Regions from separate parts of the Geodermatophilus sp. SMS 5-13 genome, predicted to be linked through region 1. Evidence: riboswitches for the same ligand, from Rfam matches in the RefSeq annotation. Region 1 holds a riboswitch; the other holds the start of a gene.
The links. A riboswitch is a leader RNA that binds a small molecule or an ion and turns the genes downstream of it on or off. The one in region 1 is predicted to bind S-adenosylmethionine.
Positions count from the first base shown of each region.

Region 2: linked by a shared signal. The riboswitch ahead of thrC (threonine synthase) and the one ahead of AB3388_RS15925 (aminotransferase class V-fold PLP-dependent enzyme) in region 1 are both predicted to bind S-adenosylmethionine.

Region 1 is NZ_CP165729.1:3,294,044-3,309,795, reverse strand. It holds gene AB3388_RS15990 (acyl-CoA synthetase) at 1-1,246, opposite strand, end outside; gene AB3388_RS15985 (CocE/NonD family hydrolase) at 1,390-3,069, shown strand; gene AB3388_RS15980 (CocE/NonD family hydrolase) at 3,124-4,794, shown strand; gene AB3388_RS15975 (hypothetical protein) at 4,803-5,153, shown strand; gene AB3388_RS15970 (hypothetical protein) at 5,154-5,762, opposite strand; gene AB3388_RS15965 (hypothetical protein) at 5,889-6,647, opposite strand; gene AB3388_RS15960 (hypothetical protein) at 6,744-7,535, opposite strand; gene AB3388_RS15955 (cysteine--tRNA ligase) at 7,610-8,791, shown strand; gene AB3388_RS15950 (hypothetical protein) at 8,874-9,098, shown strand; gene AB3388_RS15945 (AfsR/SARP family transcriptional regulator) at 9,271-10,038, shown strand; gene AB3388_RS15940 (serine hydrolase) at 9,998-10,960, opposite strand; gene AB3388_RS15935 (nuclear transport factor 2 family protein) at 11,012-11,392, opposite strand; gene AB3388_RS15930 (NAD(P)H-dependent oxidoreductase) at 11,431-11,931, opposite strand; SAM riboswitch class IV at 12,056-12,168, shown strand; gene AB3388_RS15925 (aminotransferase class V-fold PLP-dependent enzyme) at 12,205-13,563, shown strand; gene AB3388_RS15920 (VOC family protein) at 13,577-13,948, opposite strand; gene AB3388_RS15915 (hypothetical protein) at 13,993-14,292, shown strand; gene AB3388_RS15910 (SDR family oxidoreductase) at 14,304-15,050, opposite strand; gene AB3388_RS15905 (hypothetical protein) at 15,117-15,485, shown strand.
Region 2 is NZ_CP165729.1:504,575-520,326, forward strand. It holds gene AB3388_RS02440 (hypothetical protein) at 1-742, opposite strand, end outside; gene AB3388_RS02445 (hypothetical protein) at 771-2,513, opposite strand; gene AB3388_RS02450 (hypothetical protein) at 2,741-3,421, opposite strand; gene AB3388_RS02455 (hypothetical protein) at 3,942-4,511, shown strand; gene AB3388_RS02460 (hypothetical protein) at 4,508-4,996, shown strand; tRNA gene AB3388_RS02465 (tRNA-Thr) at 5,122-5,194, shown strand; gene AB3388_RS02470 (dodecin) at 5,284-5,493, shown strand; gene AB3388_RS02475 (DUF5313 family protein) at 5,490-5,897, opposite strand; gene AB3388_RS02480 (CBS domain-containing protein) at 6,002-6,433, shown strand; gene rarD (EamA family transporter RarD) at 6,496-7,410, shown strand; gene AB3388_RS02490 (DUF3263 domain-containing protein) at 7,521-7,853, shown strand; gene AB3388_RS02495 (LytR C-terminal domain-containing protein) at 8,099-9,553, shown strand; gene AB3388_RS02500 (alpha/beta fold hydrolase) at 9,619-12,522, shown strand; gene AB3388_RS02505 (ABC transporter permease) at 12,519-13,391, shown strand; gene AB3388_RS02510 (HAD family hydrolase) at 13,434-14,255, opposite strand; SAM riboswitch class I at 14,315-14,436, shown strand; gene thrC (threonine synthase) at 14,449-15,723, shown strand.

The sequences.
Region 1 (15,752 bases):
AGCCGTCCTCGGTCATGATCCCGAGGTCGCCGGAGTGGAACCAGCCGTCGCGGAAGGCCTCGGCGGTCTTCTCCTCGTTCGCGTAGTAGCCCAGGGCCGCGTGCGGGCTGCGGTGCACGATCTCGCCGATCTCCCCGGGCGCCACCGGGTTGCCGTCGTCGTCGACCAGCCGGGTCTCCACGTTCAGCGCGGCCCGCCCCGCCGAACCGGCCCGCTCCAGCTGCTCGTGCGGCCGCAGGATCGTGGCCAGCGGAGACATCTCCGTCTGGCCGTAGAAGTTCCACAGCTGCACGTCGGGCAGCCGGCGCTGCAGCTCGCGGAGCACCTCCACCGGCATGGGCGAGGCGCCGTAGTAGCCCTTGCGCAGGCTGGAGAGGTCGGTGGTGTCGAAGTCGGGGTGGCGCAGCAGCGAGATCCACACCGTCGGCGGGCAGAACAGCTTGGTGACCTTCTCCCGCGCGATGGTCGCGAGCAGCGCCGCGGGGTCCGGCGCGGGCAGGATGATGCTGGTCGCGCCCAGGTAGACGTCGACGGAGAAGAAGCAGTCCAGCTGCGCGCAGTGGTACATCGGCAGCGCGTGCACCTCGACGTCGTCCGGGCCCATCCCGCCGTCGACGATGCAGCTGACGTACTGGCTGATCAGCGAGCGGCTGGAGAGCATCACGCCCTTGGGCCGCGACTCGGTGCCCGAGGTGTACATCAGCCGCAGCGGGTCGTCGTCGGCGACGTCGACGTCCGGGGCGCTCTCGTCGCCGTCGCGCCACCACGGGTCGACGTCCTCCCAGCCGGCGGACGGCGCCGCGCCGGACAGCCCGATCCAGCCGCGCAGCCCGCCCTCGACGCCCGCGGACGCCAGGGCCTTCTCCGCCGTCGGGACGAGGGCGTCCTCGGCCACGATCCCGCGCGCCCCGGAGTGCTCGAGGATGAAGGCGATCTCGTCGGGGCCGAGCATGAAGTTGATCGGCACGAGGACGACGCCGACCTTGGCCGTGGCGAACGCCAGGACGGCGAACTGCCAGCAGTTGTGCGACAGCAGGGCCAGCCGGTCGCCCTTGGCCAGCCCGCGGTCGGCGAGGGCGTGCGCCGCCCGGTTCACGGCGGCGTCGAACTCGGCGTAGGTCACCCGCAGGTCCCCGGCGACGACGGCGAGCTTGTCGGGGTGGCGGCGCGCGGTGCGGTGCAGCAGGTCGCCGAGGGCGTGCTGCCGGGCGCGGTCGATCGCGGCCGTCGTGGCGGTGCTGAACATCGGTTCCATGGCGGCATCGGCCCTTTCCGGTTCGTCCCTCGTGCGCTCCGGGGCGAATCCTCCCCGCCGGACGACGACGGGTCGACAGGGGGACACGTGCACTTGTCGACGCGTCGATCCGCCCGAGCAGAGGGAGGACGTCGATGACGACGGCGAAGGAGCCGGCCACCGGCCGCGGTCGGCGCGCGCGAGGCGCCCGCCTGGCCGATCGCGGGCTCAGCCGGCTGCTCAGGCTGCCGCCGGTGACCGGTGAGTACACCGTCCGGCGCGCGGTCCGGGTGCCGATGCGCGACGGGGTCGAGCTGCTCGCCGACCACTACGCGCCTACCGGGCGCTCGCTCGGCACGCTGCTGGTGCGGGGGCCCTACGGCCGGTCGGGTCCCTACCCGCTGCTGTTCGCCCGGCTCTATGTCGAGCGCGGGTACCACGTCGTGCTGCAGAGCGTCCGCGGGACGTTCGGCTCCGGAGGCGTCTTCGCGCCCATGCTCCACGAGATGGACGACGGCGCCGACACGGTCGCGTGGCTGCGCGAGCAGCCGTGGTTCGGCGGCCGGTTCGCCACCGTCGGGCTGTCCTACCTCGGCTTCACCCAGTGGGCGCTGATGATGGACCCGCCCCCCGAGCTGGCCACCGCCCTGGTGATGGTCGGGCCGCACGACTTCCACGAGAGCCTGTACGGCACCGGGTCGTTCAAGCTCAACGACTTCCTCGGCTGGTGCGACATGCTGGCCCACCAGGAGGAGGGCAACCTCGTCAGCGGCCTGGTCCGGCACCAGTTGACCGCCCGCCGGCTGCGGCCCGGCCTGCACGAGCTGCCGCTGCTGGAGGCGGGGGAGAGGGCGCTCGCGGGCGGCGCGCCCTGGTACCGCGACTGGGTCTCGAACCCGGACCCCGCCGCGTACCCGGGCTGGGCGCGCACCCGGCTGGGCCCCGCGCTCGACCGGGTGCAGGTGCCGCTGCTGCTCATCGGCGGGTGGCAGGACGTGTTCCTGGAGCAGACCCTGCAGCAGTACGAGCACCTGCGGCACCGCGGGGTCGACGTCGCCCTCACCGTCGGGCCGTGGACCCACTCGGAGCTGCTCACGAGGGGCGCCCGCCTGGTGACGACCGAGAGCCTGGACTGGCTGGCCGAGCACCTCGCGGGCACCGGCACCCGGCGCCGGCCGACCCCGGTCCACCTGTTCGTCACCGGCGCGCGGGAGTGGCGCGATCTGCCGTCGTGGCCCCCGGCGGCCTCCGAGCGCGTCCTGCACCTGCAGCCCGGGGGCGTTCTCGGCGACGACCCGCCGGCCCCGGACGCCGCGCCGTCGACCTTCGCCTACGACCCGGCGGACCCCACGCCGACCCTCGGCGGCCGGCTGCTCTCCTCCGACGGCGGCTACCGGGACAACGCGAGGCTGGAGGCGCGGGACGACGTCCTCCTCTTCACCGGCCCGGTGCTGACCCGGCCGCTGGACGTCGTGGGCTCTCCGGTCGTCGAGCTGGCGCACGCGAGCGACAACCCGCACGCCGACCTGTTCGTGCGGCTGTGCGAGGTCGACGCGAAGGGCCGTTCCCGCAACGTCAGCGAGGTCTTCCGCCGCCTCGACCCGGCCGCCGGCGCCGGGGCGGTCCGGCTGGAGCTGGACGCGTGCGCGCACCGCTTCCGCGCGGGCACCCGGCTGCGCCTGCAGGTCTCCGGCGGCTCGCACCCGCACTGGGCGCGCAACCTCGGCACCGGCGAGGACCCGGCCACCGGGCGCACGCTGCGGCCGTCGCGCCGCACGATCGCGCACGGCGCCGGCGGGACCTCGCGGCTGCTGCTGCCGGTGGCGGGGAAGTAGCGACCGCCGTGCTGGACGGGGGCACAGGGGACCACGCACGATGCGGGAGTGAGCGTGAGCCAGCAGCCCGTCCCGACCGACGTCCAGCCGCGCACCCGCCCCGGTCGCACGATCGACCGCGCGCTCGGCCGCCTCCTCAAGCTGCCGACGGCGACGGGGGACTACACCGTGCGCCGCGCGCTGCGGGTGCCGATGCGCGACGGCGTCGAGCTGCTCGCCGACCACTACGCGCCCACCGGCCCGGCGCTCGGCACGCTGCTGGTGCGCGGCCCCTACGGCCGCGGCGGCCCGTTCCCGCTGCTGTTCGCCCGCATCTACGCCGAGCGCGGCTACCACGTCGTCCTGCAGAGCGTGCGCGGGACCTTCGGCTCCGGCGACGTCTTCGAGCCGATGCGGCGCGAGGTGGACGACGGCGCCGACACCGTCGCGTGGCTGCGCGAACAGCCGTGGTTCGGCGGCCGGTTCGCCACCGTCGGGCTGTCCTACCTCGGCTTCACCCAGTGGGCGCTGATGACCGACCCGCCGCCCGAGCTGGCCGCCGCGCTGGTCATGGTGGGCCCGCACGACTTCCACGAGAACGTGCACGGCGACGGCTCGTTCAAGCTCAACGACTTCCTCGGCTGGAGCAACATGGTGGCCCACCAGGAGGAGGGCGGCCCCGTCCGGATCCTGGCGCGCCAGGCACTGGCCGCCCGGCGGCTGCGGCCGGCGCTCGCCGGCGTCCCGCTGGTCGAGGCCGGCGAGCGGCTGCTGGCCGGGGGCGCGCCCTGGTACCGCCACTGGGTCTCGATCTCCGAGGGCGCCGACCCGTTCTGGGCGCCGATGCGGCTCGACGCCGCCCTGGAGCGGGTGCAGGTCCCGGTGCTGCTGTTCGGCGGCTGGCAGGACCTCTTCCTCGAGCAGACCCTCGCCCAGTACGAGCGCCTGCACCAGCGCGGGGTCGACGTGGCGCTCACGGTCGGGCCGTGGACGCACAACGAGCTGATGACCAAGGGGGCGGCCCTGACCACGCGGGAGACCCTCGACTGGCTGGCCGAGCACCTGGCCGGCACCGGCACCCGGCAGCGCCCCGCCCCGGTGCACCTGCACGTCACCGGGGTGGGCGAGTGGCGGTACCTGCCGTCGTGGCCGCCGGCGACCACCGAGCGGGCGCTGCACCTGCAGCCGGGCGGCGGCCTGGGCGACGACGAGCCGCCGGCGGACACCGCGCCGTCGACGTTCACCTACGACCCCGCCGATCCCACCCCGAGCGTCGGCGGGCGGCTGCTGGAGGGCGGCGGCTACCGCGACCAGAAGGAGCTCGAGGCGCGGGCCGACGTCCTCACCTTCACCGGCCCGGTGCTGCTCCAGCCGCTGGAGGTGGTCGGCTCTCCGGTCGTCGAGCTGGCGCACACGTCCGACAACCCGCACGCCGACCTGTTCGTGCGGCTGTGCGAGGTCGACATGAAGGGCCGCTCGCGCAACGTCAGCGAGGTCTTCCGCCGCCTCGACCCGGCCGCCGGCGCCGGCGTGGTCCGGCTGGAGCTGGACGCGTGCGCGCACCGCTTCGCCCCCGGCACCCGGCTGCGGCTGCAGGTGTCCGGCGGCTCGCACCCGCACTGGGCGCGCAACCTCGGCACCGGCGAGCACCCGGCCACCGGCAGCGCGATGAAGCCCTCGCACCGCACGATCGCGCACGGCGCCGGCGGCGTCTCGCGGCTGTTGCTGCCGGTGACGAGCGGCTAGGGGCGGCCATGCCCAGCTACGACGTCAACAAGGCCGCCGTCACCCAGGCGCGGAAGCTGATCGACGCCGGCAGGTACGACGACAGCACCGAGTGGTCGGAGGCCGCGCCGTCCACCGAGCAGGCCAACGAGGTGCTCGGGAAGAAGGGCTGGGCGGAGTTCGCCCGCTGGCACCTGGCCGTCGACCCGGAGGCGAACGAGGAGACGAAGGGCCGCTACGCCTTCCCCTACGGCGACTTCCGGAGGGTCAACCGGGCGGCGCTGATCCACGCCAAGCAGCGGGCGAGCCAGAACGACCACGACGCGATCGAGAAGGCGGCCGCCGAGCTGCTCGACCGGCTGGACGCGAAGCGCGGCTGACTACGCCAGCACCCAGAAGTTCTCGCCGAGCTCTGCCTCCAGCGCGGCGAGCTGCTCGCGGTGGATCTCCCGCACGCGGGCCGGGGTGATCGCCTCGGACGGGTCGACCTCCTCGATCTGCAGGCTGGTCTTGTCCTCGTAGAGGTGCTCGCCGGCCAGCCGCGCGCGCTCGTCGTAGGGCCAGATGAAGGCCTGGCGGCTGGACACGTGGAAGAGCCCCTCCGGTGTCCCCACGTCGTAGCCGATGGCCTGCAGGTCCGCGCCGCGGGCGAGCTGGTGGAAGGTGATCTCGTCCGCGACGCCCCAGTCGCCGACCGCCAACCGGTCGTCGGAGTGCCAGAGGACGGCCTCACCGACGGAGTTGTAGAACGCGAGAACACCGTCCTTGCCCTCGATCACCGCCGGGTTGGCGCCCCAGGTGACCCGGTAGACGGGGTGGTCGACCATCATGTCCGGCGCGACGATCTTGTCGAACTCGCCGGCGCCCTCCAGGTGCACGTGCCGCCACCAGTTGAGCAGGATCGCGCGGTGCAGCGGATCGGTGGTGCGGTCCAGCAGCTCGGCGGTGGGCCGCATGCACTCGGAGACGGCCTTCTCGAAACGGTTCACGGCGGACCTCCCGGGCGACGGCGCTGTCCCGCCCAGCCCAGCACGGGCGGCGGGACGGCGCGAGCGCGGCTTCCGCCAGGTGGACGCCGCCCATCGTGGCGGGCCCGGAGGCCGGCCGCCGCGGCGCTACGAGGCGTCGGCCTGCGGCGCCGCGTCGGACGCCGGCGGCATGTCGGCCAGCAGCGCGGCGACCCGGTCGTGGAAGATCCGCCACGGCCGCTCGTTCTCGTGAACCAGGCCGGCGGACTCGCTGAGCAGGTCCGCCGCCCGGTCGATCAGCTCGGCGGTGCAGTGCAGCAGGTGCGGGAACCGCGCCGCCCCGGCCAGATCGGCCCGCACCGAGGCGGGGGTGAGGTCCATTCGGTCGAGGATGTCCGCCGCTCGCTGCAGCAGCCGCCCGACGACGGTGTTGAGCCCCGCGGCCTGCCAGTCGTTGGCGATGATCCGGTGCCGCTCGCCGATCAGGTCGGCCAGCGGCGCGATGTCGAGCAGCGCCAGGGCGGCGTCCCAGGACGTCTGCATCGCCGCGGCCATCCAGTCCCCGGTGGCCAGCGTCTCCTCGCCCCGGATCCGGATCTCGCGCTGGATGTGCTCGAGCTCCGGCGGCACGCCCTGCCCCTCGAGGAACAGCACCCCGTCGAGCTCGACGGCGGTGCGGTCGTTGAGGTCCTCGGCGCCCTCGTACGGGTTGCGGGACGGGGAGTGCAGCGGCTTCGGCCGCGACCAGCGGTCGGCCAGCGCGTGCAGCGTGCGCGCGTGCCGCTGCAGCTCGATCGCCTGCTCCCGGGGAGCGGCGGCGTAGAACTTCTCGTGCTCGCGGTGGAACTCCGCGAGGTTCTCGACGGTGTGCAGCAACAGCGACGGGGGCTCGGCCGCGGCGGTCATGGCCCATTCTCCGACTCGCCGGGCGGCACCGGCCAGGGCCGGATGTCCCTTTCCGGACGGTCCTGTCCGGTGGCCCGGCACGGCGACACTGCCCGCTCAGCGGTCGGAGGAGAAGCCCGGCGGGGGAGGGCCGTGGTGCGCGGCGCGCGAGTCGTCGTCCCAGCTGCCCACGAGCGGGAGGAACAGCCAGACGGCGACCCCGGCGACCACGAGCGTGGCCGCCAGCAGGCCCAGCCGGACGGCGCCGGCGGGAACCCGCGCGGGCGGGGCGCCGACGCGCTCGCGCACGCGGGCCGACGTCAGGGCGAGCGCGGGCACGATCCGGGCGAGCAGGTGCAGGCCGCCGACGACCGCGAACACCACGAACGCCGCCTGGTGGACGCTCACCCAGTCCACGCGCCGGCCGAGCACGGTGACCACGGTCGAGCGGCTGCGCTGCTCGCCCAGCAGGATCAGCAGGACGCCGGAGGCCAGCAGGGCGAGGGTCGCGGCCACCACCAGCGGACCCAGGATGCGCAGCCCCAGCGGCGGAGGCCCGGCCGCGCGGTAGGGCCGCGAGCCGGTGTAGTAGCGCACGATCCGCCAGCCGGTGCTGGCCGTCTTCAGCAGTGCCGGCGGGATCAGCAGCACCCCGAGGGCGACGTGCCAGTCGATCAGCCCGCGGACGTCGGCGAGCGTGACGAGCTCGGCCGCGAACAGCACGAGCAGCACCAGGCCGGTCCAGGCGGTGAGCCGGGCGTTGCCGGCCGGGCCGCCCGAACCGGGCAGCACGGGGTCCGGCCGGTGTCCCCGGCCGATCGCCTCCTCGGCCACCGCCAGCGCCTCGGTGCGCAGCCGGCCGGACCGCGGCGGCGTGACGGGTGGCGGCCCGGCCTCCGAGGGCGGCATGGTCCGCATCCTTCTCCAGGTCGCTGTCCCCGGCATGTGCCAGGGCTGTGCGGCCTGCGGGCAGGATGCGAGGCATGGCTGCGCATCCCCTGCCCTCGTCCGGTGTCCTCGGCTCGGCGGGCCGGGTGAGCGCGCCCGGCGACGCGGCGGTGCGCAGCGCCGACCTCCGGCTGGCCGGCGCGCCCCTGCCGGTGGTGGGGACGGCGCGGATCTACACCTGCGGCATCACGCCCTACGACGTCACCCACCTCGGGCACGCCGCGACGTTCGTGTGGGCCGACGTCCTCGCCGCCGTGCTGCGGGCGGTCGGCGCCGAGGTGGTGAGCGCCCGCAACGTGACCGACGTCGACGACGTGCTGACCCGGGCCGCCGGTGCCCGCGGCCGGCACTACGACGAGTTCGCGCTCGGCAACGAGTACCTGTTCGAGCAGGACATGGCCGCGCTACGGGTGCACCGGCCGACGCTCGCCCCGCGGGCCCGCCACCACGTCGGGCACGTCCAGCAGCTGGCCGCGGCCCTGCTCGCCCGCGGGGCGGCCTACGAGCGGGACGGCGCGGTCTGGTTCCGCGGGGCGGGCGTCCCCGAGCGGGCCGGGCTGGACCGCGACCGGGCGCTCGAGCTGGCCGCCGCGTTCGGGGAGGACCCGGCCGACCCGCGCAAGGAGGACCCGCTCGACGTGCCGGTGTGGCGTCCGTCCGGCGAGACCGATCCGGCCTGGCCCAGCCCGTGGGGCTGGGGGCGTCCCGGCTGGCACGCCGAGTGTGCGGCGATGGCGGCGGCCGCCCTGGGCCCGTCGGTCGACGTCCTCGTCGGGGGCGCGGACCTCGCCTTCCCGCACCACGCCTACCAGGCCGCGATGGTGGAGGCCGCGGTCGCGGTGGCGCCGTTCGACCGCCGCAGGCTGCACGTCGGCCAGGTGCGCAAGGACGGCGCCCCCATGGCCAAGTCGACCGGCAACCTCACCCTGGTCGCGGACCTGCTGCGCGAGCACGCGCCGGCCGCCGTCCGGCTGCTGCTGCTCGACCGCCGCTGGGACGCCGGCTGGGACTTCGAGCCGCGGCTGCTCGCGGAGGCGGCCGGCCGGCTGGAGCGGCTCTACGGCGCCGCGGCGCGCAGCGGCGGCACCGACGCAGGCTCCGCCGCCGTCCTCGGCGCGCTGCTCGACGACCTCGACGTCCCCCGGGCCCTGGATCTCGCGGAGGAGGAGGGCGGCGCCGCCGCCCGGTGGCTGCTCCGGGTCCTCGCGCTGGGCTGAGCGACGTTCACCCGTCCGGGCGACGCGCTCACGCACGGTGAGCACGGACGATGGGCCGACGCACTGCCGACGGGGATGGACGGTGATCGTGGACCCGCAGCGCCCAGCCGGGACGCGCAGCGCCGCGCTGCTCGTGCGCGTGTGGCTCGAGGACGGCCCCGACGGGTTCCGGGCCCGCCTGACCACCAGCGAGACCTCGGACGGCGCCGCGACCGACGTGACCGTGGCCGTCGCCTCGAACCCCGACGCGCTGGTGGACGCCGTCCGGACCTGGCTCGACGACTTCCTGGTGGCCGGCACCCCCTGACGGCGACGTGCGGTGAACGGCCCTGCGCCATCGGTGCCTTTCGGCCCGTGTCGGTGGCGGGCCGTGCGCGATTTGATTGACAGTGCGTTACGGCACTGCTCAGGATCGCGCCGGCAACCGCCCGTCTGCCGGTCCGTGTGTCGAGGGGGACGCTGCCGGAAGGGAGTGCCGGATGGACGCTGCCCGGAACATCCGCGTCGCGCTGCTGGATGGATTCACCATCCGGCTCGGCTGTCCCGGCCCCGCCGCCGACGTGGGGGAGCTGCCCCGCGGCGTCCAGCGGCTGGTGGCGTCGCTGTGCCTGGCCGGCCGGCCCGCGCGCACCGCGATCGCCGGCCAGCTGTGGCCCGACCTGTCCGAGCCGCACGCGCAGGGCAGCCTCCGCTCGGCCCTGTGGCGCCTGCACAAGACCGCGCCGGGGCTGGTCGAGGCCTCCGGGGGCGCGCTGTGCCTGGCCCGCGGCGTGCGCGTCGACGTCCGCGAGTTCCGCGAGTGGGCCCGGCAGGTGCTCGACCCCCGCACCGACGTCACCGGCCTGCCCACCCCGCTGGACTGGGCGACCGGGGACCTGCTGCCGGGCTGGTACGACGACTGGGTCCTCTTCGAGCGCGAGCAGCTGCGCCAGCTGCGGATGCACGCCCTCGAGGTGCTCGCGCACAAGTTCGCCGCGGCGGGCCGGCACGCCGACGCCGTCCAGGCGGCCTACGCGGCGGTACGGGTGGAGCCGCTGCGGGAGAGCGCGCACCGGGTCGTCATCCGCGTGCACATGGCCGAGGGCAACGTCACCGAGGCGGTCCGCGCGTACGAGAACTTCCGCAGCCTGCTCGCCGACGAGCTCGGCGTGCGCCCGACCGCGCAGATGGAGGACCTGGTCCGCCGGATCCCCCGGCGGGCCCGGCTCATGGGCCCGTCGGTCCCGGCGGGGGCGCGGTCCCGCTGACGACGGCGGCCGCGGCGTCGCCGAGAGCAGCGGTCGCGGCGCGCCACGAGGTCCCGGAGGGGAAGTCGCCGAGCAGGACGACGACACGGCCGTCGGCGAGCAGGCCGGCGGAGTGCAGGATGCGGCGGCCGCCGACGCAGCACATCCAGCCCTGCTTGGCCGCGACCGGACCGACCGCGCCGGCGGCGGGGGAGAGCAGCCCGAAGAGCTGGTCGAAGCCGTCCGTGGCGCGCGGCGTCGTCTGCTGCAGCCAGCCGATCAGGGTGGCGGCGACGTCGTCGCCGTACTCGTCGTCGAGCCGGCCGAGGAAGGTGGCGACGTCGGCGGCGGTGGTGGTCGATTCGCCCCACTGACCGACCCGCGTCGGCAGTGCGGTGCCGGTCAGGCCCAGCCGGGCAGCGGCCGCGGTGACCAGGGCCGCGCCGTCGTGGCGGACCCAGAGCGTGCTCATCGCGGCGTCGTCCGAGGCGGTCGCCGCCCGGGTCATCAGCGCCTGGTCGTCGGGCGCGAGGACGAGCGTGCCGGTCTGCTGTCCCTCGAGCAGCTCGGCCACGACGAGCAGCTTGATCAGCGAGGCGGTGTACACCGGGCGCTGCGCGTCGGGCCCGGTCACCAGCTCCCGCTCGTAGGCGTCCTCGGCCACGATCGCGATGGAGCCGCCGGCCGCGGTGGCCGCCTCCTGGACCCGGGCCAGGACGGCGGCGTCGTCGACCGGGGCGGGCGGCGGCGGCAGCGGCCGGTCGTCCAGCCGGTCCGGGACGGCCGGCTCCACGTCGTCGGCCGCAGCCGCTTCACTGACCGCGGTCCACGGGGAGGAGCAGTCGGCGCACCCGAGCAGCACGAGGCCGGCCAGCGAGCCGGCGAGCAGCGCGCGGACGCCCCGCCGAACCCGCCGGCCGGCGAGCCGGGAGCCGTGGGCCATGCCCCCAGCCTGCGCCCTCTGCTGGATGAGCCGTCAAGTAGTTTCCCCTGTTCAGGCGGGCAATGGCGTCGGGGCGTACGCGAGGAGCCGCCATCCGGTCACTGTCCGTGCCCAGACGGCCAGCGCCAGGTTGTCGATCGTCTTCGCGGTGCCGCCGGCGTGGATGTCGGCGGTCATCCGGCCGACCACGATCGCGGTGTCGCCCACGACCTCCACGCGCTCCACCGGGTGGTCGGCCCGGTGGTAGACGTAGTAGCCGGTGCGGATCTTCTCGAAGTACTCCGCCTTGGTGTCGCGGACGCCGCTGGAGTGCGCGTAGCTCAGCTCGTCGGCGCACAGCTCGTCGAGCGTGGCGAGGTCGGCGTCGATCATCGCCTGGTAGCGGCGGTCCTCGGCGGCCAGCACGTCCTTGACGTCGATGTCGTCGGTCACGCCGGGGATCATGCACCCGCGCGGGCCCGCCACGCGGATCAGCCCTGCCGGATCGTGCGGGCGGCGGCGACCTGCGGCTTCGCGGCCGCCAGCCACGGGTCGAGCTGCGCGGGGTCGTCCCACGCCCGGTCGATCAGGTAGAGGCCCCTCGTCGGCGCCGTGGCGCCGAGCTCGACCAGGACCGGCTTGAGCAGCAGCTCGGGGGCGAGGAAGTGGGTGGGACCGCCGCCGAGCATCAGCGGGACGGCGACCACGCCGGCGAGGTCACCGGTGCCGATCTGGTCGAGGAAGAGCTTGAGCAGGCCGGTGTAGGTGGCCTTGTACGTGGGGCTGGCGACGACGGCGACCTCGGCAGCCTTGACCGCGGCGACGGCCTCCTCCACCGCGGGGTCGCCCCAGCCGAGCAGGCCGGCGCCGAGCTCGACGACGTCGACGACGCGGTCCGGCGGCGCGCCGGTCAGCCGTTCGACGACCAGCTCGGCGGCGGAACGGGTGCGGGAGTGCGGCTTGGGGTTGCCGACGACGGCGATCGTGCTCATGCGGACACCCTGGCAGTCTCGGTGGGCACGGGCAGACCTCCGGTCCGGCGGGATCGCAACCAGTAAACATCACCAAGTCGATGCGATTTGACGTGATTCCCGGTTCCGTGCGAGTCTGTCGACAGGTCACGAGTGCCAGCGCGAAGCCCCGGCTTGCTGGCCGGCAACCCTCCTCCGCGATGGGGTGCCCCGGGTGACGACCTGGCGGCTGCCGACCGGCGGTCGCAAGCGCGGACCCGCCTCCCGGGTCCCCGGCCCGTTCGGAGTGCTCGCATGCCCACTGCCGTCCTGTCCTGCCGCCCCGCCGTCGCCGCGGCGCCGCTGCTGCCGCTCGTCGGCGCCGGCACCCGTGTCCCGCTGGTGCCGTCGGGGAGCGCGCGGTACGTCGACCTGGACGCCGCGGCCAGCGCCCGTGCGCTGGCGGTCGTCGCCGAGCGGGTGGGCGAGGCGCTGCCGCTCTACGCCAGCGTGCACCGCGGCGCCGGCTACCTGTCACAGGTGTCGACCGCGCTGTACGAGTCGGCGCGCTCGACGGTCGCGTCGTTCGTCGGGGCCCGGCCGGACGACGTCTGCGTGGTCACCCGGCACACCACCGACGCCGTCAACCTGCTGGCCGGCTGCGTCCCGGCCGACGGCGCCGTCCTGGTGCTGGACTGCGAGCACCACGCCGACCTGCTGCCGTGGCAGCGGCGCGGTCCGGTCACCGTGCTGCCGACCGGGCCGACCGTGGTCGCGACGCTCCGGGCGATCGGCGACGAGCTGACCCGCCGGCCGTACGCGCTGGTGGCGGTGACCGGGGCGTCCAACGTGACGGGGGAGTCGCTGCCGCTCGCCGAGGTGGTCGCGCTGGCCCACGCGGCGGGTGCCCGGGTGTTCGTGGACGGCGCGCAGCTCGTGCCGCACCGCCGCTTCTCGCTGGCCGCCTCGGGCGCCGACTACGTGGCCTTCTCCGGGCACAAGGCGTACGCCCCGTTCGGCGCGGGTGCGCTGGTGGGCCGCCGAGACTGGCTGGACGACGGGCCGGCGTACCTGGCCGGCGGGGGAGCGGTGGCGTCCGTGACCGTCGAGGAGGCGGAGTGGGTCGCGGCGCCGCACCGGCACGAGGGCGGCTCGCCGAACGTGCTGGGCGCGGTGGCGCTGGCGGCGGCGTGCGACGCGCTCGCCGCGCTGCCGGACGGCGCCCTCGAGGAGCACGAGCGCGAGCTGCGCGGGCGCCTCGTCGAGGGGCTGGCGGCGCTGCCCGGCGTCCGCGTGCTGCGGATCTGGCCCGACTCGGCCGAGCCGACCGGAGTCGTGTCGTTCACCGTCGAGGGCGCCGACCCGGGGCTGGTGGCCGCCGTCCTCTCCGCCGAGCACGGCATCGGGCTGCGTGACGGACGGTTCTGCGCGCACCCGCTGCTCGCCCGGCTCGGCGCCCCGGACGGCGCGCTGCGGGCGAGCGTCGGCGTGGGCAGCACGGTCGAGGACGCCGACCGGCTGCTGACGGCGCTGGCCGGCTTCCTGGCCGACGGACCGCGGGTGGCGTACGAGCAGGTGGGTGGCCGCTGGCGGCCGGTGGACGACCCGCGGCCCGCGCCCGGCGGAGACCCGGCCGCGCTGCTGCGCGCCGCCGGCTGTGGTCCGGTCGGCTGAGCCCCGGCCGTCGTCAGCCGCGCGTGATCCAGCAGAGGCAGAACGGGTGCCCGGCGGGGTCCGCGTAGACCTGGAAGCTGTCCGGTGCGGGCCCGTCCTCGGCCGGCTTCAGCACCGTCGCGCCCAGCGACACCACCGTGGCGTGCGCCTCCGCGACGTCCTCGACCCACAGGTCCAGGTGGATCTGCTGCGGCGTGCCGTCGGGCCACTCCGGTGGGACGTGGTTCGGCGCGAGCTGGACGCCGACGCGCGGCGCACCGTCGACGAGGACCATGTGCCAGTCGTCCTCGGCGTCGACGGTGCCGCCGAGGACGCCCGCCCAGAAGCTGCTCTCGGCCTCGAGGTCCGCCGCGTCGAAGACGACGACCTGGGAGTTGATCTTCATGCGGATCATCCTGGCAGCGCCGTTCCGCGTGCCACCATGCGTCCATGAGCAGCGCCGTCGCCGTCGAGGTGAGCGCCCTGGCGATCAACGTGACGATCCCGGAGGAGCTGCGGTGGACCGACACCCGCCGCGGCGTGGAGTTCCTGCTGACCACCCTGAACGTCCGGCTCCTCCGGGACGGGCGCCTCGCGGCGAAGGCCTACGGCCGGCCGACCGCCGGAGGACGCGGCACGTACGTCACCTTCCCGGTCCCGGACCGGGCGGAGCTGGCGGCCCTGGTGGCCGAGGCGGCCGACCGCGCCGGGCAGCTGTGGAGCGCCCACCGCGGTCTCGACCGACCCTGAGGGCCCGCCGCTCAGCCGCGGCCGATGTAGGGCATCGCCGTCGCGTGCACGGTCAGCTGCGCGACGTTCGCGTCGAGCGGCAGGCCCGCCATGTAGACGACGGCGCGGGCGACGTCCTCGACGTCCATCCGCGGCTCGGGGCGCGTGCTGCCGTCGGCCTGCAGCACGCCGCCGGCCATCCGCTCGGTCATCGCCGTCGCCGCGTTGCCGACGTCGATCTGGCCGCAGGCGATGGAGTACGGCCGGCCGTCGAGCGCGGTCGACTTGGTGAGGCCGGTGACCGCGTGCTTCGTGGCGGTGTAGGCCGCCGACATCGGGCGCGGCACCTGTGCGGAGATCGACCCGTTGTTGATGATCCGGCCGCCCTGCGGCTGCTGGGCCCGCATCACCCGGAACGCCTCGCGCGTGCAGAGGAAGACGCCGGTGAGGTTGACGGCGACGACGTCCTGCCAGTCGGCCAGGTCGACCTCGTCCACCGAGGCCGCCGGGCCGAACCGGCCGGCGTTGTTCACCAGCAGGTCCACGCGGCCGTGCGCGCCGACGGCGCCGTCGAACAGCGCCCGAACCGCGGCCTCGTCGGTCACGTCCGTCGGCACCGGGTGCAGGCGCCCGGCCGGGCCCTGCGCCGTCACGGCGTCCAGCGACTCGCGGTGCCGGCCGGCCAGCACGACCCGCCACCCGTCGGCAGCGAGGGCCAGCGCGGTGGCCGCCCCGATGCCGCTGCCCGCGCCCGTCACGACCGCGACCGTGTCCCGCACCCCACCCTCCTCGCCGCCGGCGCCCATCGTGGCAGCGGCGCGGCCGTGCGGCAGGCTGGAGCCGTGATGGGTGCGGACGCGGCGAGCGCCTTCCTCATCGGCCGCCTGGCCCAGGAGGGCCGGCGTCCGCTCGCCGTGCTGAAGGCGTCGTCCGGGCGGCTGCCCGGCGTCACCGGTGTGCACGTCTTCGCCGTGGACGGCGAGCGGCTCTGGCTGGTCCAGCCCCGGCTGCTGGGCGAGCCCTCGATCGCCTCGGTGCCGCTGCGCGATGTCGGCGAGGTCACCCTGCGGACCGGCTCCGGCCGCACCGGCCGGGACGTCGTCTCCCTGCGGCTGGGGCTGCCTGCCGGAACCCTGACGTTCCGAACCCTGGACGACGCGGCGACGTGCGCCCGGTTCGTCGACGCGCTGCAGAACGGCCGCGCACGGGAGTGACGACTGTGGCCGGTGGTGTGATGTGGCTCACTGTGCGTGCGTGTCGCCGACGGGTATGGCCGGTCGTGCCACATGGTGGTCGGGGTCACACCCGACCCCGACCCCCTCTGAACGACCGGAGAGCCCACCGATGCTCGAGCCGACCCTCACCACGACGCCCTGCGACGTCGGTTGCCACGTCCTGTGCTGCGAGGCCTGCGACTGCGGCTGCCACGACGGCGAGGACTGACCGGCGCGACCGGTGCGGGCGCGGCGCGCTCCCGGTTG
Region 2 (15,752 bases), 2.8 Mb from region 1:
CGTAGGCGGCCGCGTCATCCCGGGTGTCGTCGAGGGAGTACGCCGCGCTGAACTGATCGGCCGCTGCGAGGAGCCCACCGCTCGCGGCTGTCGCGTCGGTCTGCCGCAGCGCGGCGCGCATGCGGGCGCAGGCGAGCTCGTGAGCGGCATCCGCTGCGGAAACATCCAGGCCCTGCAGCACGTGCAGCGCCTGCGTGAGCGGGGCCGTCAGGGTGGCGTCGTCGTCCCAGGCGTCCAGCGCGACGCCGATCAACTTCGGCAGCCGTTCGACGTAGTCCTCGGACATGGCCGACCCGAGGTCCGTGAGGCTGTGCAGCACCAGGTATGGGGTCACGGCACCGGCGACGGCGAGCCGAAGGGCTCCCTCGAGGTGGGCCGCCGCCAGAAGCGGGTTGGGGTCCAGGCTGGTGCGGTGCCCCTCGAGGAGCGCTGTGTGCAGCGGGGCGGCCACCGTCCTCGCGGCGATCGGGTCGTCGAGCAGCACGTCGAGGCTGTCGCGTAGGGCCAGGTAGCTGGTCTGTTGCCGAAGGCGCGCCGCGAACTCGACCGTGGCCGCGGTCCACGCGTCCGCACCGTCGGAGATGGCCGCGACGAGGGCCGCGGCCGCGAGAGGCGCAAGGGGCGTGTCGGCGAGCTGGACGAGCTCGGTCGCGACGTCGGTGAGGCTGCCCAGGCTGGCCACATCGCACGTCTCACCGGCGGTCTCGGCGGTCACCAGGGCCTGCGCCACCGGGCCGGTCACGAGTGTGCTCGGAGGACTCGACGACGGGTCACCACAGCGGCGCGCTGGGGGTGACCGGCCGCAGTACATGGTCGGCGTCGAGCCGTCCATCCGGCAGGGACTGGTCCGCGGTCGTCGTGATGATCTGCAGCCCGGGCGTCTGCGCGGCCACCTCGATCAGGGCGTCGAGGATCTCGTGGGCGTCCTCGTCCTGAACCTCCTCCGCACGGAGGCTGTCCAGCATCAGCAGGCCGGGGTGGGTCGCAACTCCGCGGCGGGCCCCGACGCGCAGCAGCGCGATGATCGTGGCGATCCGCAGCCGCAGCCGTCCGCCGGCGCTCTGACTGCTGAAGGTCTGGCCCGCCACGCCGCCCTTGTCGACGAGCATGGTTCCGTTGAGCCGGATCTTCGCGCCGGTCACCGCCGTCATGCCGAAGGTGCGCGCGAGCTCGGCGATCTCGTCGCCTACCGCCTTGATCAGGTCCTCCGACTCTGCGGCCTGTTCCTGTTCGAGTTCGGCTACGAGAGCCTCGAGGACGGCCAGCAGCCGCTCACCCTGCAGACCACCGACGTCCTCCTCCGAGTCGCTGAGCGATCTGGGGTCGGCTTCGGCGAGGACGGCCAGGGCACCTTCGGCGCGAGCCACCTCGAGTTCCAGCCGGGCGCGATCGCCCACCTGGCGTGCAGCCTCTGCCGCGGCGAGCTGCGCCTGTGCCGCCTCGAGTTGGGCGGTCAGGTCGCTGACCTCGGTCTCCGCCTGCTCCAGGGCAGCGAGCGCAGCCGTCTCCGCGGCGGTCGATGCGGTGAGGGCGTCCTGCCGTTCGGCGATGAGGTCTGCCGCCTCGTCCTCGTCCCCGATCAAGGGGGTCGTGCACACCGCGCACACGTGGTCGGCGTCCTCACGGACGCGTCGGCCCTCGGTGACCGGCGCCTCGCAGCGGGGGCAGCTGGAGGGGTTGAGGCCGTGGAACAACTGCGCGGCGACGACGGTCTCCCGCTGAGAGGTCAGCGCACGCTCATCGGCCTGCCGTGCTGCCTTCGCCAGCCGGAAAGCCTGTCCGAGCTGTGCCCACCGCTCGTCGGCCCGGGCAAGGCGGGCGGCGAGTGTACGCACACGGTCAGCGGCCTCCGTCGCCGATGGAGCCGATGCTGACGGGAGCGCAGCCAGCGCGGAGCGAGCCGTCGTGAGCGCGGTCTGCTCTCGGGCCTGCAGGTCCGGGAGGCCCGGGAGCCCCACCTTCTTCAGCGACGTCCGCAGCCCGTCGCGGGCCGCCTGGACCCGCGTCAGCACGGCGGCGCGGGGGAGGTCGAGGAAGACCTTCAGCAGTCGGCCGGCGAGACCGGCCATCGCCGTCTCACCGATCAGGATCTTGTCGCCGCCGGCCGGGGGATAGATCGCGCCGAAGTACGTCGGCCAGCCGTGGCGCTGGGTCAGCTCGTTCTTCTTGTCGTGTGCATGGAGCGGTTCGAGGCTCAGCCGATCCAGCATGAGCCCCTGGACGGCGTCGGCGTACTCGGCTTGGGCAGAGGCGCTGACCAGCGGCCGCGCCGTGGCGAACGCCCGGTCGAGCTGTTCGACCGTCGCCGCCTCGTGCACCGTGCCGGTGACCAGATCGCCGGCATGCAGACGCAGCCGGATCCCGAGGGCGCGACCGTTGACCTCGACGTCGCACTCCACCGACTCCAGCCACGCCGCCACGTCGGGCTGCAGCTCGCGGGGGGCGCCCCGCAGACACCAGGTGATGATCTCCAGGACGCTCGTCTTCCCCACGAAGTTCGAGCCGACGACCATCGAGATCCCGGCCGGGAAGACGAAGCTCCGGTCGAACGCACCTCCGCCGACGCTCTCGTCCTTCGTGCCCGTGATCCGCAGCCGCAGGACGCGCATCGACCGCCGCGCTGCTGGTGTCGATACCGCGGCGACACCGTGCGTCGCCATGACCCCCTCGACGTGCGACGCGGGGACACCGGTACGTGCGGCCACCCGCTGCGCCAGCGCGCTGTGCGAAGCGCTCATCGTCATGAGGACTCCTGCTCCTGCGCGTCGAGGGCAGCCAGCCGCTCACGCACGCGCGGGGCGATCGTCTGGATGCGGCTGTGCCACTCCGCGTCGGCGTACTCCGGCTGCGCGTACTGCATGTCCTTGAGGGCGCTGGGGCCGATGCCGCCGGTGAGCTCGACGAGCAGCTCCACGCGGTCGACGTAGTACTTCAGCTCGGGCACCTCGGCGAGCATGTCGCGCGCGACGGACCGCCCCGTGTCGGTGAGGTAGTAGTTGTGCTGGCGGGTGTGGCCGGGAGTCCCCTCGCGGCGGCGGAAGACCAGGCCAGCGGCCGCCAGTACGGAGAGCGCCTCGTCGAGCGGCTCGTAGGCCCCGAACCGGTAGCGCAACATCGGATAGCGGCGCACCTCCGGTTCCTCCGAGCTGAGGATGGTGCGCGCCTGTTCACGGAACGCGAGATCGCCGGTCTCCTCGAATCGGTCCAGCAGGAACTCGGCCAGGTAGTCCGGGTTGCGCAGCCAGAAGTCCATCTTCTGCAGCACTACCTGGGTGCGGAGGACCGCCACAGCAGCAGATGGGATCTCATCAGGAGGCGGAGACGGCAGGTCCTCCGAGGCGTTCGCGATCAGCAGGAGCAGGCGCACCGCGTCCTGCATGCGTGACGTCTCGGGCGCGTCCCGCGCGTCGGGGCTCGTCATCGTGCGTCTCCCGGAGGTCTCGGCGACGGAGGGTAGCCGCGTCACGCTCGTCCGAAGCCTGTTCGCAGGCTAGACGCTGCAGTTTTGAGGGGCGGACCAGGTCCGCCGGACGGCGGGCACGTTGAGCGGGTCACGGTGCCCATTGACGACCGAGGGGCGCGTCGGACGGTGCCCGTTGGCTCGAGGAAGGCGAGCTGGACGGCCACCGCCCACGGGGCTCCGCTCCGACGAACTGAACAGAGACGAACGCAGTAGCGGCGTGGTGACGCCGACACGCTGCTCGCACCGGCGCACCGAAGGAGGTGATGTGCCGCGCCGGTGGGGGAGCAGCGATGTCGGTCGTGTCTCCGCCGCGCGAGCTGACCCGGTGCCCGAGAGGAGGTGAACCACTGCGCCGGTGGCAGCGATAGCGGCAGAAGCGGTCGGTCGACGACGCACCGACTCCCGCTCACGCGCTCGGCTGGGTGAACCGAGCAGCTGACCGGTGGCGGTCGGACGGCGTCGTCTCGATGATCACCCGGTGACCGAGGAGCGGCGGGGGCCGCGGTGGGGCCTCCTGCTGATGCTCGGGGTTGCCGCAGGGGTCTTCGTCGGAGGAATCAACCAGGCGGTGCGTGGCCTCGTGGGTGGCGAGCCGTGGAAATGGGCGGAGATGGCCGTGTACGGCTTGGGATGGGCCCTACTCGCGCCGCCGGCCATGTGGCTGGTCCGGCGAGCAGTCGACCGCGGCCGCCTTCCACAGAGCCCCTCCGCTCAGGTCCGTGCCCGGCAGTCGAAGCTGGTCGCCCCGGCGATGAGGTCAGGCGTCCTTCCACCCGACGCCGATCCCGACGTCTGGCGGCGGGCACTGCGCGCTGAGGTGCAGGAGTGGAACAGCCAGCGGTGGCTCGCCGTGGTCTTCGCCGTCATCGGTGTCGGCGTCATCGGGTTGGCGGCGGTCGTCGCCAACGACAACGCCTGGGGCGTGTGGATGGTGGCGATCGTCGTGGCTGCCGAGGGGGTGGCCGCCTACCGCTGGTCGGAGCGGCGTCTCCGGGTTGCGCGACGACTCCAGGCAGAACTGCCGGCCGGTGGGAGCGGGGGCCGGTGACCGGTGCGGTGATCGTCGTGGTGGCGATCCTGCTGGGGCTGCCGTTGCTGGCCTGGTGGGTGGGCAGCCGTCGGGTGTGGTCGCGGCTGCGTCCAGGGGCCGATCCCGATCCGTGGGGCGACGCCATGCGCCAGTTCGGCCTGACACCGCAGGAGACGGCGCAGGTGGAGTCCGCGGTGACGTGGGGGCGCCGGCTGGACGACGAGCGGCTGCGCCGGGCCGCAGTGCAGTGGGCCCGGCAGCTGATCGAGCAGACCGAGGCGCGCCGTCGGATCCACTCGCGATCGGGACGAATCGCCGTGCTCCTCGGCCTGATCGGCGTCCTCGCGGCCGGCCTGTACTGGATGACCGTGCGCGCGGGGGAGTTCTCCTGGAGTGCGGTGGTCTGGTGGGTGATCTGGCCCGCCGTCTTCGGATGGCTGGTGCGAGGACCGCGTCGCGCCATCCGGGTCAACTCGGATCCGGGCTCCCCGGGCGACCGGTAGGGGCGCCCCGCTCGGCGGCGCGGTCGGGTTGCGGCGCACGACGCCCGGGCCGATCTCCGGCGGACGCCCCGGAGATGTCCCCTGCGTTGTCCCTATCCTTGTCCCGGGACTTGTTCCCATGTCCCGCCGGCGTGGCGCAATTGGTAGCGCACCCGACTTGTAATCGGGCGGTTAGGGGTTCGAGTCCCCTCGTCGGCTCTCTTTCCAGGTTTCCGCCGGTGGCCGGGCGTGCCAGGCTCTCAGGCGCCGCGCTGCCGACCGGCGGCGGGCACGCGAGGAGGCGACCCGTGACCGACCACGTGTACCGGCTGAGCGAGATCGTGGGCAGCAGCCGGACCACCATCGACGACGCCATCAAGAACGCGATCACCAAGGCCTCGCAGACGGTCCGCAACATCGACTGGTTCGAGGTCAAGGAGGTCCGCGGCCAGGTCGCCGACGGCGCGGTCGCCTACTTCCAGGTCACGCTGAAGATCGGCTTCCGGGTCGAGGACTAGTCGAAGCTGCCGGCGCCGTCCCGGCGGTAGGGCGAGAGGCGCTCGACGCGCTCCCGCTCGGCCCGCTCCTCGCGGAGCCGGGCGGCCGTGCCGGCCTCGTACCCGGCCTTGGCGACCCGGTGCTCGGTGGTCTCGGTCATGAACGCCAGCGAGAAGAGCAGGCCGAGGATCAGCCCGCCGAAGGCCGCGCTGAGCCGGTAGGCCAGCGGCACCGGGACGGCGACCACGCAGATCACCATCAGCGGCAGCAGTTGCACCACGGCGCGCGCGATGTGCCGCAGCCACCACGTGCGGGCGGTCGTGTCGGCGAGCACCCACGGCGCCAGCTCGCGCGGCAGCCCGCCGCCGAAGGCATACCAGATCCACTGCAGCGGGTTGGGTCGCCGTCCGTGCCGGGTGCGCACACCACGACGGTAGGCCTGTCGGGCCGTCCCCGGATCGGGTGCACACGCGTTGCCGCGAGCCAGGCCGGGGGCCACACTGCGCAGCACGTGGCGAGGAGGTTCTCGTGCAGATCAGCCAGGTACTGCGCCGCAAGGGCCACGACGTGGCCACCGTCGACGCGGGCGAGAGCGTGCGCTCGGCGCTCGCCCTGCTCGCCGGGCACGGCATCGGCGCGCTGGTCGTCTCCGCCGACGGCGAGCGCATCGACGGCATCCTCAGCGAGCGCGACATCGCCCGCGGGCTGCACGAGCGCGGGGCGGGGTTGCTCGCCGAACCGGTGTCGAGCGTGATGACCGCCGAGGTGCACACCTGCCCGCCGACCGCGAGCGTGCACGAGCTCGCCCAGACCATGACCGACCACCGGGTCCGGCACGTGCCGGTCGTCGACGGGGGCCGGCTGATCGGCATCGTCTCGATCGGGGACGTCGTCAAGGCTCGGCTGGACGAGCTCGAGTCCGAACGGGCGTCGCTGGTCGACTACATCCAGCACCCCTGACCGCGGAGGATCCTCAGCCCGGCTAACGAATCGCCCGTGCGCGGCGGCGTACGGTGCAGGGCGTGGACGAGCGCCGGACCGGAGTCGCCGCCGGCATCACCGCCTACGCCCTCTGGGGCGTGTTCCCGCTCTACTTCCCGCTCCTCGAGCCGGCCGGTGGCGTCGAGATCGTGGCGCACCGGGTGCTCTGGTCGCTGCTGTTCATCTCCGTCCTGCTCACCGCCGTCCGCCGCTGGGCGCGCGTGCGCGCCGCCGTCCGGGACCGCCGCACCCTGCTCGTCCTGGGCGGCGCCGCGGCGCTCATCGCGGTCAACTGGCTCGTCTTCGTCTACGGCGTCAACTCCGGGCACGTCGTCGAGACCTCGCTCGGCTACTTCATCAACCCGCTGGTCAGCGTGCTGCTCGGCGTGGTCGTGTTCTCGGAGCGGCTGCGTCCCCTGCAGTGGACGGCGGTCGGCATCGCCGCGGTCGCCGTCGTCGTCCTCACCGTCGACTACGGCCGGCCGCCCTGGATCGCCCTGGTGCTCGCGGCGACCTTCGGCCTGTACGGGCTGATGAAGAAGCTGGTGAAGGTCGAGGCGGCGCCCGGCCTGTTCGTCGAGACCGCGATCGTCGCGCTCCCGTCCGCCGTCGTCGTCGGCGTGCTGCAGGCCTCCGGCGACGGGACGGCGGTCAGCGCGGGAGCGGGGCACTTCCTGCTGCTGATGAGCTCCGGCGTCGCGACGGCGATCCCGCTGCTGCTGTTCGCGGCTGCCACCCGGCGCATCCCGCTGTCGACGGTGGGGCTGCTGCAGTACCTGACCCCGCTCATGCAGCTGGCGATCGGCGTCTTCGTCCGCCACGAGCCGATGCCCCCGGCCCGCCTGGCCGGGTTCGTGATCGTCTGGGTGGCGCTGGGCGTGTTCACCGTCGACAGCCTGCGTGCCGCCCGGGCCGCGAGCCGTCGCCCGGCCGAACCGGTGGCCGCCGCCGTCTGACGCCCGGCGCGCCGTCCCGGGTCGAAAGTGTCGGCCCTCCGGCCTACCGTCGTGCCCATCCGCACCGCCCCCGCTCGGGGCGGTGGACGCCGGTCAGGAGAACACCACCCATGAACACCGACCCGGCCCCCGTGGTCTCCCCGCCACGGGTCGAGGGTCCAGGGGAGACGACCCCACCGCCCGCGGGGCTGAGCCGCCGCGAGCACGAGATGCTCACCTTCGAGCGGCAGTGGTGGCGCTCGGCGGGTGCCAAGGAGACGGCGATCCGCGAGCAGTTCGGCGTGACGCCCACCCGCTACTACCAGGTCCTCAACGCCCTGGTCGACCGACCCGCCGCGCTCGAGGCCGATCCGTTGCTCGTCCGGCGCCTCCGGAGGCTGCGCAGCGCCCGGCGACGCGGTCGTTCACCGGAGATCCTGGGCAACGGCGGTCCGGCCGTTTAGATTTGCTCACCGTGGGCAGGCACGCCGCGCCAGGCAGTGACGGGGGACCGGACCGGGAGAGCACTCCCGTGCCGGGTCGTCGCCGTACCGACGTACCCGAGAACCAGCGGCGCGCGCCCGCGGATGCCGAGCTGAGCGACCACCCCACCACGCCGGGACGGCGTCGGGCGGACCGTCGCCGCGAGCTCGGGGACGAGTCCGCCCGCCTGCCGCGTGTGCCCGGTCCCGACGACCGTGCGTCCGAGATGCCGGCACCGCTCACCCGCCGCCCACCGGTACCTCCGGCGGCGCCGCGACGGGCGGCGGCCCCGCACACCACGGTCGCCCCCTTCGCGGTGGCCGCCCCCGAGGCGCAGCCGGACAGGTACTCGCCCGAGCGGCTGGCCGAGACCCCGCTGCCCGGCTCGCCGCCGTCCGGGCTGCCGCTCGCCGGCTCCGCCCGGCCGGCGCCCTCGTCCGCCCGGACGCCGGCGCCGTCCCTGCCGGAGGGCCACCCCTCGGCGCCGGTTCCCCAGCGGCCCGTCTCCCGGCGGGCCCAGCCCGAGGCCGACCCGTACTCCGGCCCGCCCACCCAGGCCGAGCCCGCCCCCGCCCGCACCGCGCGCGACGAGGAGGGCTCCGCGCCCTGGTCGACCGGTCCGGCCGGCGTCCGCGCGCAGCCCCGGCCCGTCTCGGCGGCGCTGGCCGCCGGGCTCGCCGCCGGCGTGCGCCCGGGGCAGGGCGTTACCCACCCGTCCGGGCCCGTCTACGGCGACTGGACGCGGCCCAGCCGGTCCACCCCCGAGCCCGCCGAGCAGCGCCTCGCCGCACCGCCGGCCACGTCGGCGATCCCCGAGCGGGAGATCTCCCGCGGCCGGGCCCGGGTGGACGAGGACGACTACGACTACGCCTACGACGGCTACGACGACGCGGCCGACGAGGACTACGCCGACGAGGCGTACACCGGCGAGGACTACTACGACGAGCCGGTCCGTGACCGCTCGTCGGGGCCGAGGACCGACGGCGGCCCGCTGACCGACCCGGGCACCGGCCCGTCCACGCAGGTCCGCGGTGGCCGGGCGGCCGACCGCGCCGCGCGCCAGGCGGTCGACGTCGAGCGCCGCAAGGAGCTCAGGCGCCAGGGCGAGACGCTGACCGCGCGCGACTACCTCGACGGCAAGGACGACGCCGGTGGCCGCGGGGCGCCCAAGCGCCTGGTGATGGCCCTGGTCGCCGTCGCCGTGGTCGCGCTCGGCGTCCTCGGCGTCTACTCCTTCACCTCGCCGGAGACGCAGGAGACCGCGTCCGGCGGGACGGCGGGCACCAGCGCCGCGGCGCCGCCCAGCGGGGTCGCCGACGCCACGCTCCCGCCGCTGGACGTGCAGCCCGCGCCGGTCGAGCCGGCAGCCCCGGCGACGCCGGTCCGCGTCCCGGTGACCGTGCTCAACGCGACCGACGTCACCGGCCTGGCCGGCCGGGTCGCCGAGCAGTTCACCGGTGGCGGCTGGGAGGCCCCCGCGACCGGTGGCTACACCGGCGGCGACGTCCCCGTCACCACGGTGTTCTTCACCGAGGGCGACGAGACGCAGCGCCAGGCCGCGGTGCAGCTGGTCGAGCAGTTCCCGCAGATCACCGGCGGGCCGACGCCGCGCTTCTTCGAGGTGCCCGACCAGCCCACGCCTGGCCTGGTCGTCGTCGTGGCCGGAGACTGGCAGCCCTGATCCCGCACGCGCGGAACACGCCCCAGCCGCCGGCCGTTGGCCGCTGCGTGCGTCGACTCCGCGGGTTGCGGCCTGCCCGCCCGCGATCCGGCGGCCGCCCGTCCCTCGCCGCCCTGCTGGCGGTGCTGCTCACCGGGGCGCTGGTCGTCCTGGTGCCGGCCGCGCCGGCCGCGGCCGCGGACGACGTGCGGACCGAGGAGGCCCGCGTCCCCTCCGGCTCCGGAGCCGACGCGGTCGAGCTCGACACCACCCTCTACGTCCCGTCGTCGGCGACGGCGGACGACCCGGCGCCCGCGGTCGTCCTGGCGCACGGCTTCGGGGGCAGCAAGGACTCGGTCGCCGACGACGCCACCTTCCTGGCCGACCGCGGCTTCGTCGTCCTGACCTACTCCGCCCGCGGCTTCGGGCGCAGCACGGGCCAGATCGGGCTGGACGACCCCCGCTTCGAGGTCGCCGACCTCTCCACGCTCATCGACCGGCTGGCCGCGCGCGACGACGTCCTCTCCGACGGCGCCGGCGACCCGCGGGTGGGCGTCGCGGGCGCCTCCTACGGCGGAGCGCTGTCCCTGCTCGGCGCCGCCTACGACGACCGCGTCGACGCGATCGCGCCGCAGATCACCTGGAACTCGCTGACCGCGGCGCTGTTCCCCTCGCAGACCGGGGCCGGGGGCGGCGCGCAGACCGTCGCGGCGGTCCCGCAGGGCACCGGGTCCGGTGTCTACAAGCGGCTGTGGGCCGGCATCTTCTTCGGCGAGGGCTCGGCGGGGCTGCTGGGCGCGCTGACCGGGGACGGCGAGGACGACGTCGCCGCCGCGGACGGGGCGGCGCAGCGCATCCCGCAGGTCGACCCGGCCTCCGTGGACCCGCAGGCCGTCCAGCAGGCACTGCTCTGCGGCCGGTTCCGCGCCGACGTCTGCGCCGCCTACCAGGTCGCCGCAGCCAGCGGCTCCCTGACGCCGGAGATCCTCGCCGTCCTCGAGCGCAGCAGCCCGGCGTCGGTGCTCGACCGGATCACCGCGCCGACCCTCCTGGTGCAGGGCACCCAGGACTCGCTGTTCGGCCTGGGCCAGGCCGACGCGAACGCCCGCGGCATCGCCGCGAACGGCACGCCGGTGAAGGTGGTCTGGTACGCCGGCGGCCACGACACCGGCGCCTCCGACCGGGTCACCGAGCGGCTGCGCGAGCAGATCGCCGGCTGGTTCGACTGGTACCTGCGGCCCGACGGCGACCCCGACCGCGGCACCGACCCCGGCACCGGCTTCGAGTTCCCGGCGCCGACCGGGCTCGGGGGCACCGGCGGCGGCTTCGTGCAGGGCGGCAGCCAGACCGTCGTCGCCGACGCCTATCCGGGGCTGGCCGGCGCCGACCCGGCGCGGCGGAGCACCGTGCAGGTGAGCGGGCCGACCCAGCCGCTGGTCACCCCGGCCGGCGGCACTCCCGCGGCGATCACGACGGTGCCGGGGCTCGGTGCCCTGGGCAGCGCGCTCGGTGGGCAGACCGTGGAGATCCCGGGCCAGTTCGCGGCCTTCGACAGCGCGCCGCTCGACGCGGCCGTCGAGGTGGTCGGCGCGCCGGCGATCGACCTCGCCGTCACCTCACCGACCGGCGCCGCGACGCTGTTCGCCAAGCTCTACGACGTCGGCCCCGACGGGTCGATGACGCTGCCCTCCGGGCTCGTCGCGCCGCTCGCGCTGACCGGCGTGTCCGCCGATCCGGCCGCGCCCACCGTCGTCCCGGTGACGCTCCCGGCCATCGACCACCGGTTCGAGGCCGGCCACACCCTGCGCGTAGTGGTCTCCTCCACCGACCAGGCGTACGCGCTGCCCGCCGACGCCACCGTCTACGGGGTGGGCCTGGCCGCCGGGCTCGGCGACGCCGCCGCCGACCTCTCCCTCCCGCAGGTGTCGGGCAACACCGAGGACCCCGCGGGCTCGTCGCGCTGGTGGGTGCTGCTCGCCGTCGTGGTCGGCCTGCTCCTGCTCGGCTGGATCGCCGCGCTGCTGTGGGGCCGGTACCGGCGACGCCGCATCTCCGAGGTCGACCCGGACGGCGAGGACGTGCCGCTGCGCTTCGAGGGCGTCACCAAGGCCTACAAGGACAAGTTCGTCGCCGTCCGCGATCTCTCCTTCGAGGTCCGCCGCGGCCAGGTGCTCGGCCTGCTGGGACCCAACGGCGCCGGCAAGACGACGTCCCTGCGCATGCTGATGGGGCTGATCAGGCCGACGGCCGGCACCATCCGGATCTTCGGCCACGCCGCCGGCGCCGGTGCCCCCGTGCTGTCGCGGCTCGGCTCCTTCGTGGAGGGGACCGGTCTGCAGCCGCACCTGTCGGGGCGGGACAACCTGCGGCTGTACTGGGCCGCGACCGGCCGTCCCGCCGAGGACGCGCACATGGAGGAGGCGATCGAGGTCGCCGGCCTCGGCGCGGCCATCGACCGGCCCGTGCGCCGCTACAGCCAGGGCATGCGCCAGCGGGTCGCCATCGCCCAGGCGATGCTGGGCCTGCCCGACCTGCTGGTCCTCGACGAGCCGACCAACGGGCTCGACCCGCCGCAGATCCACGCCATGCGCGAGGTGCTGCGCTCCTACGCGCAGACCGGCCGCACGGTGATCGTGTCCAGCCACCTGCTCGCCGAGATCGAGCAGACCTGCACGCACGTCGTGGTCATGGCCAAGGGGCAGAAGATCGCACAGGGCACGGTGGAGGAGATCGTCGGCACCGGGGGCGCGGTGCTGATCGGCCTGGCGCACGACGAGGACACCGCCCGTGCGATCACCGTCCTGTCGGACCTGCCCGGGGTCACCGCCGAGCGCACCGACGAGGGCCTGGTCGCGGACCTGGGTGGCACCAGCCGCGCCGCGGCCCTGCACGCGCTGATCGTCGACGGCATCGCGGTCGAGCAGTTCACGCCGCGGCGGCGGCTGGAGGACGCGTTCCTGGCACTGGTGGGAGAGGGGCCGGTCCAGTGACCGCGACCGAGCACGTCCAGCCGACCGGGGCCGTCGCCGGCTACCGCCCGGAGCGCACGCTGCGGCTGTGGGTGGAGCTGCGCCGGCAGTTCAAGCGGCGCCGGACCATCGGCGTGCTGATCCTCATGGTGGGGCTGCCGCTGGTGCTCATCGCGGCGCTGCAGCTGGGCGCCAGCGAGGACGCGCAGCAGAACAGCCGGATCAACCTGGTCGACGTCGCCACGTCGAGCGGGCTGAACTTCACGCTGTTCGTGCTCTTCGCTACGACGAGCTTCTTCCTGGTGGTCGTCTACGCGCTGTTCTTCGGCGACACCGTGGCCAGCGAGGCGCAGTGGGGCTCGCTGCGCTACACGCTGGCCACCCCGGTGCCGCGGATGCGGCTGCTCCGGCAGAAGTGGTACGCCGCGCTGGTGCTCTCGGTCGGGGCGCTGGTGGTGCTGGTGCTCACCGCGCTGGTCGCCGGCGGGGTCGCGTTCGGCTTCGAGGACATCCAGACCCCGGTCGGGGTCACCCTCGACCAGGGCGACGGGCTGCTGCGGCTGGCCGGGATGGTCGGCTACCTCGCCGTCCACCTGCTCGTCGTCGGCACGCTCGCCTTCTGGTTCTCCACGATCACCGACGCGCCGCTGGCGGCCGTCGGCGGCGCGGTGTTCACCATGTTCGTCTTCGCGATCCTCGACCAGGTCGAGCAGCTGGGCTCGATCCGCGACTACTTCCCGACCGCGGAGGAGTTCGCGTGGACCGACCTGCTGCAGACGCCGGTCGACTCCGGTGACCTGTTCCGCGGCGTCGTCCAGTCGCTGGTCTACGCCGCCGTCTTCACCTTCCTCGGCTTCCGGCACTTCGCCCGCCGCGACGTCACGTCGTGATCGGCGTGGATTCGTGGGCGTGACGCCCACGAATCCACGCCGTTAGAGGCTGGCGCGGACGGCCTGGGCCCAGCCCTCGCCCATGGGGGCGTCGGTCACCTCGACGTTGGGGACGGCGGCGAGCCGCTCGGCCATGCCGGGGACGGCGGCGCCGTTGGCGGTGATCCACAGCCGGCCGACCGCGGGCGCCATCTCCAGGTCGCTCGCGCTGTCGCCGATCGCCACGGCGTCGGCCGGATCGATCCCGCGCCGCTTCAGGTCCCAGGCGATCGCGGCGCCCTTGGAGAGGCCTCGGGGCATCAGGTGGTAGACCCGCGGCGGCAGCGCCTCGGGCGCCAGCGTCATCCGGGACGACGCCGGGATGGCGCCGTTGTCCTTGATCGTCAGCCAGCCGGCGCCCTGCTCGGCGAGCCACGCGTCGACGGCCAGCGGGTCGATCCGGCCGCGGAGCATGGCGTCGGCGGCGTGGTCGGCGTGCCACGGCTCGTGCCACTCGAGCAGACCGGGATGCTCGGCCAGCAGCCGCTCGACGATGCCGAGCTCGGTCATCACCTCGATCGGGGCGCGGCCGGCGTAGCACCCGGGCAGCTCGCCGGGCAGCAGCTCGACCTCCCGGCCGGTCTGCCAGCTCACCAGCGCGCCGAGCTCGGCGATCAGCCCGTCGGCGGCGAACAGCCGCGCGGCCTCCAGCAGCTGGTTGTAGGTGCGGCCGCTGACCAGCACGAGCGGCACGCCCGCGCGGTGCAGCTCGAGCAGCGCGGTCGCCGGCTCGGCGGTCAGCTCGCGCGCCGCGTTGTGCCAGAACGAGCCCCGCGGGCCGACCATCGTGCCGTCCATGTCGGTGTAGACGATCCCCGTGACCACACCGCCATCCTGACCGCGCGCCGGAACGCTCCGGCGACCTGGGTACAGTCGGGGCGTTCCACTCATCCAGAGGGGCAGAGGGACACGGCCCGGTGAAGCCCCGGCAACCGCCGCCAGCAAGGCGGGGAGGTGCCAATTCCGTCCCGCGCGGCTCGACGGCCCGTCGCGGGGAAGATGAGGAGGTAGTCGTCGCATGACCCTGAGCGCTCCCACCCCCGCCTTCGCCGCCAATCCCGCGCGCGGCCTGGTCTGTCGCAACTGCGGCGCGACGTTCGGCCTGATCGCCGAGCATGCCTGCGCCGAGTGCTTCGGCCCGCTCGAGGTCGACTACGACCCCGACATCATGAAGGCGGTCACGCGGGAGCAGATCGAGGCCGGCCCGCGGAGCATCTGGCGCTACGCCCCGCTGCTGCCGGTGGGCCAGGACCCCGCCGAGCGGGTGACCCTCGAGCCGGGCATGACCCCGCTGATCCGCGCCGACCGGCTGGCCGCCGAGCTCGGCATCACCGGCGGCCTGTGGGTCAAGGACGACTCCGCCAACCCCACCCACTCCTTCAAGGACCGCGTGGTCAGCCTGGCCGCCACCGCCGCGAAGAAGCTCGGGTACCAGAAGATCGCCGCCGCCTCGACCGGCAACCTGGCCAACTCGGTCGCCGCGCACGCCGCCCGCGTCGGCATCCCGTCCTTCGTCTTCATCCCGAGCGACCTCGAGCCGGGCAAGGTCGTGCAGTCCGCGGTCTACGGCCAGACCCTGGTCGCCGTCGACGGCTCCTACGACGACGTGAACCGGCTGACCAGCGAGCTCGCCGAGACCGACGAGTTCGAGGACACCGCCTTCGTCAACCAGAACGTGCGGCCCTACTACGCCGAGGGCTCCAAGACGATGGGCTACGAGATCGCCGAGCAGCTCGGCTGGCGCATCCCGGCCCAGGTGGTCATCCCGATGGCGTCCGGCTCGCTGCTGACCAAGGTGGACAAGGCCTGGCGCGAGCTGACGGCGGCCGGCATCGTCGAGGCGACGGAGTGGACGGTCTTCGGCGCGCAGTCGGCCGGGTGCGACCCGATCGCCACGGCCTTCGAGAACGGCTGGGACGTCGTCAAGCCGGTCAAGCCGTTCGGCATCGCGAAGTCGCTCAACATCGGCAACCCCGCCGACGGCCCGTACGCGCTCGACGCCATCCGGCGCACCGGCGGCTCGGTCGGCCGGGTCGGCGACGAGGAGATCGTCCAGGGCATCCGCGACCTGGCCCGCACCACGGGTGTGTTCGCCGAGACCGCCGGCGGGGTGACGGTCGCCGTCCTCAAGCAGCTGGTGGCCGACGGGCGGCTGGACCCGACCAAGGAGACCGTCGTCCTCAACACGGGGGAGGGGCTCAAGACCCTCGACCCGCTGGAGCCGGTCGTCGGGTTCACCCACCGGGTGGACCCGTCGCTGAAGTCGGTACGGGCCGCGGGGCTCATCGGGTAGGGGCGTAGTCTCCGGGGAACCGGTTCACC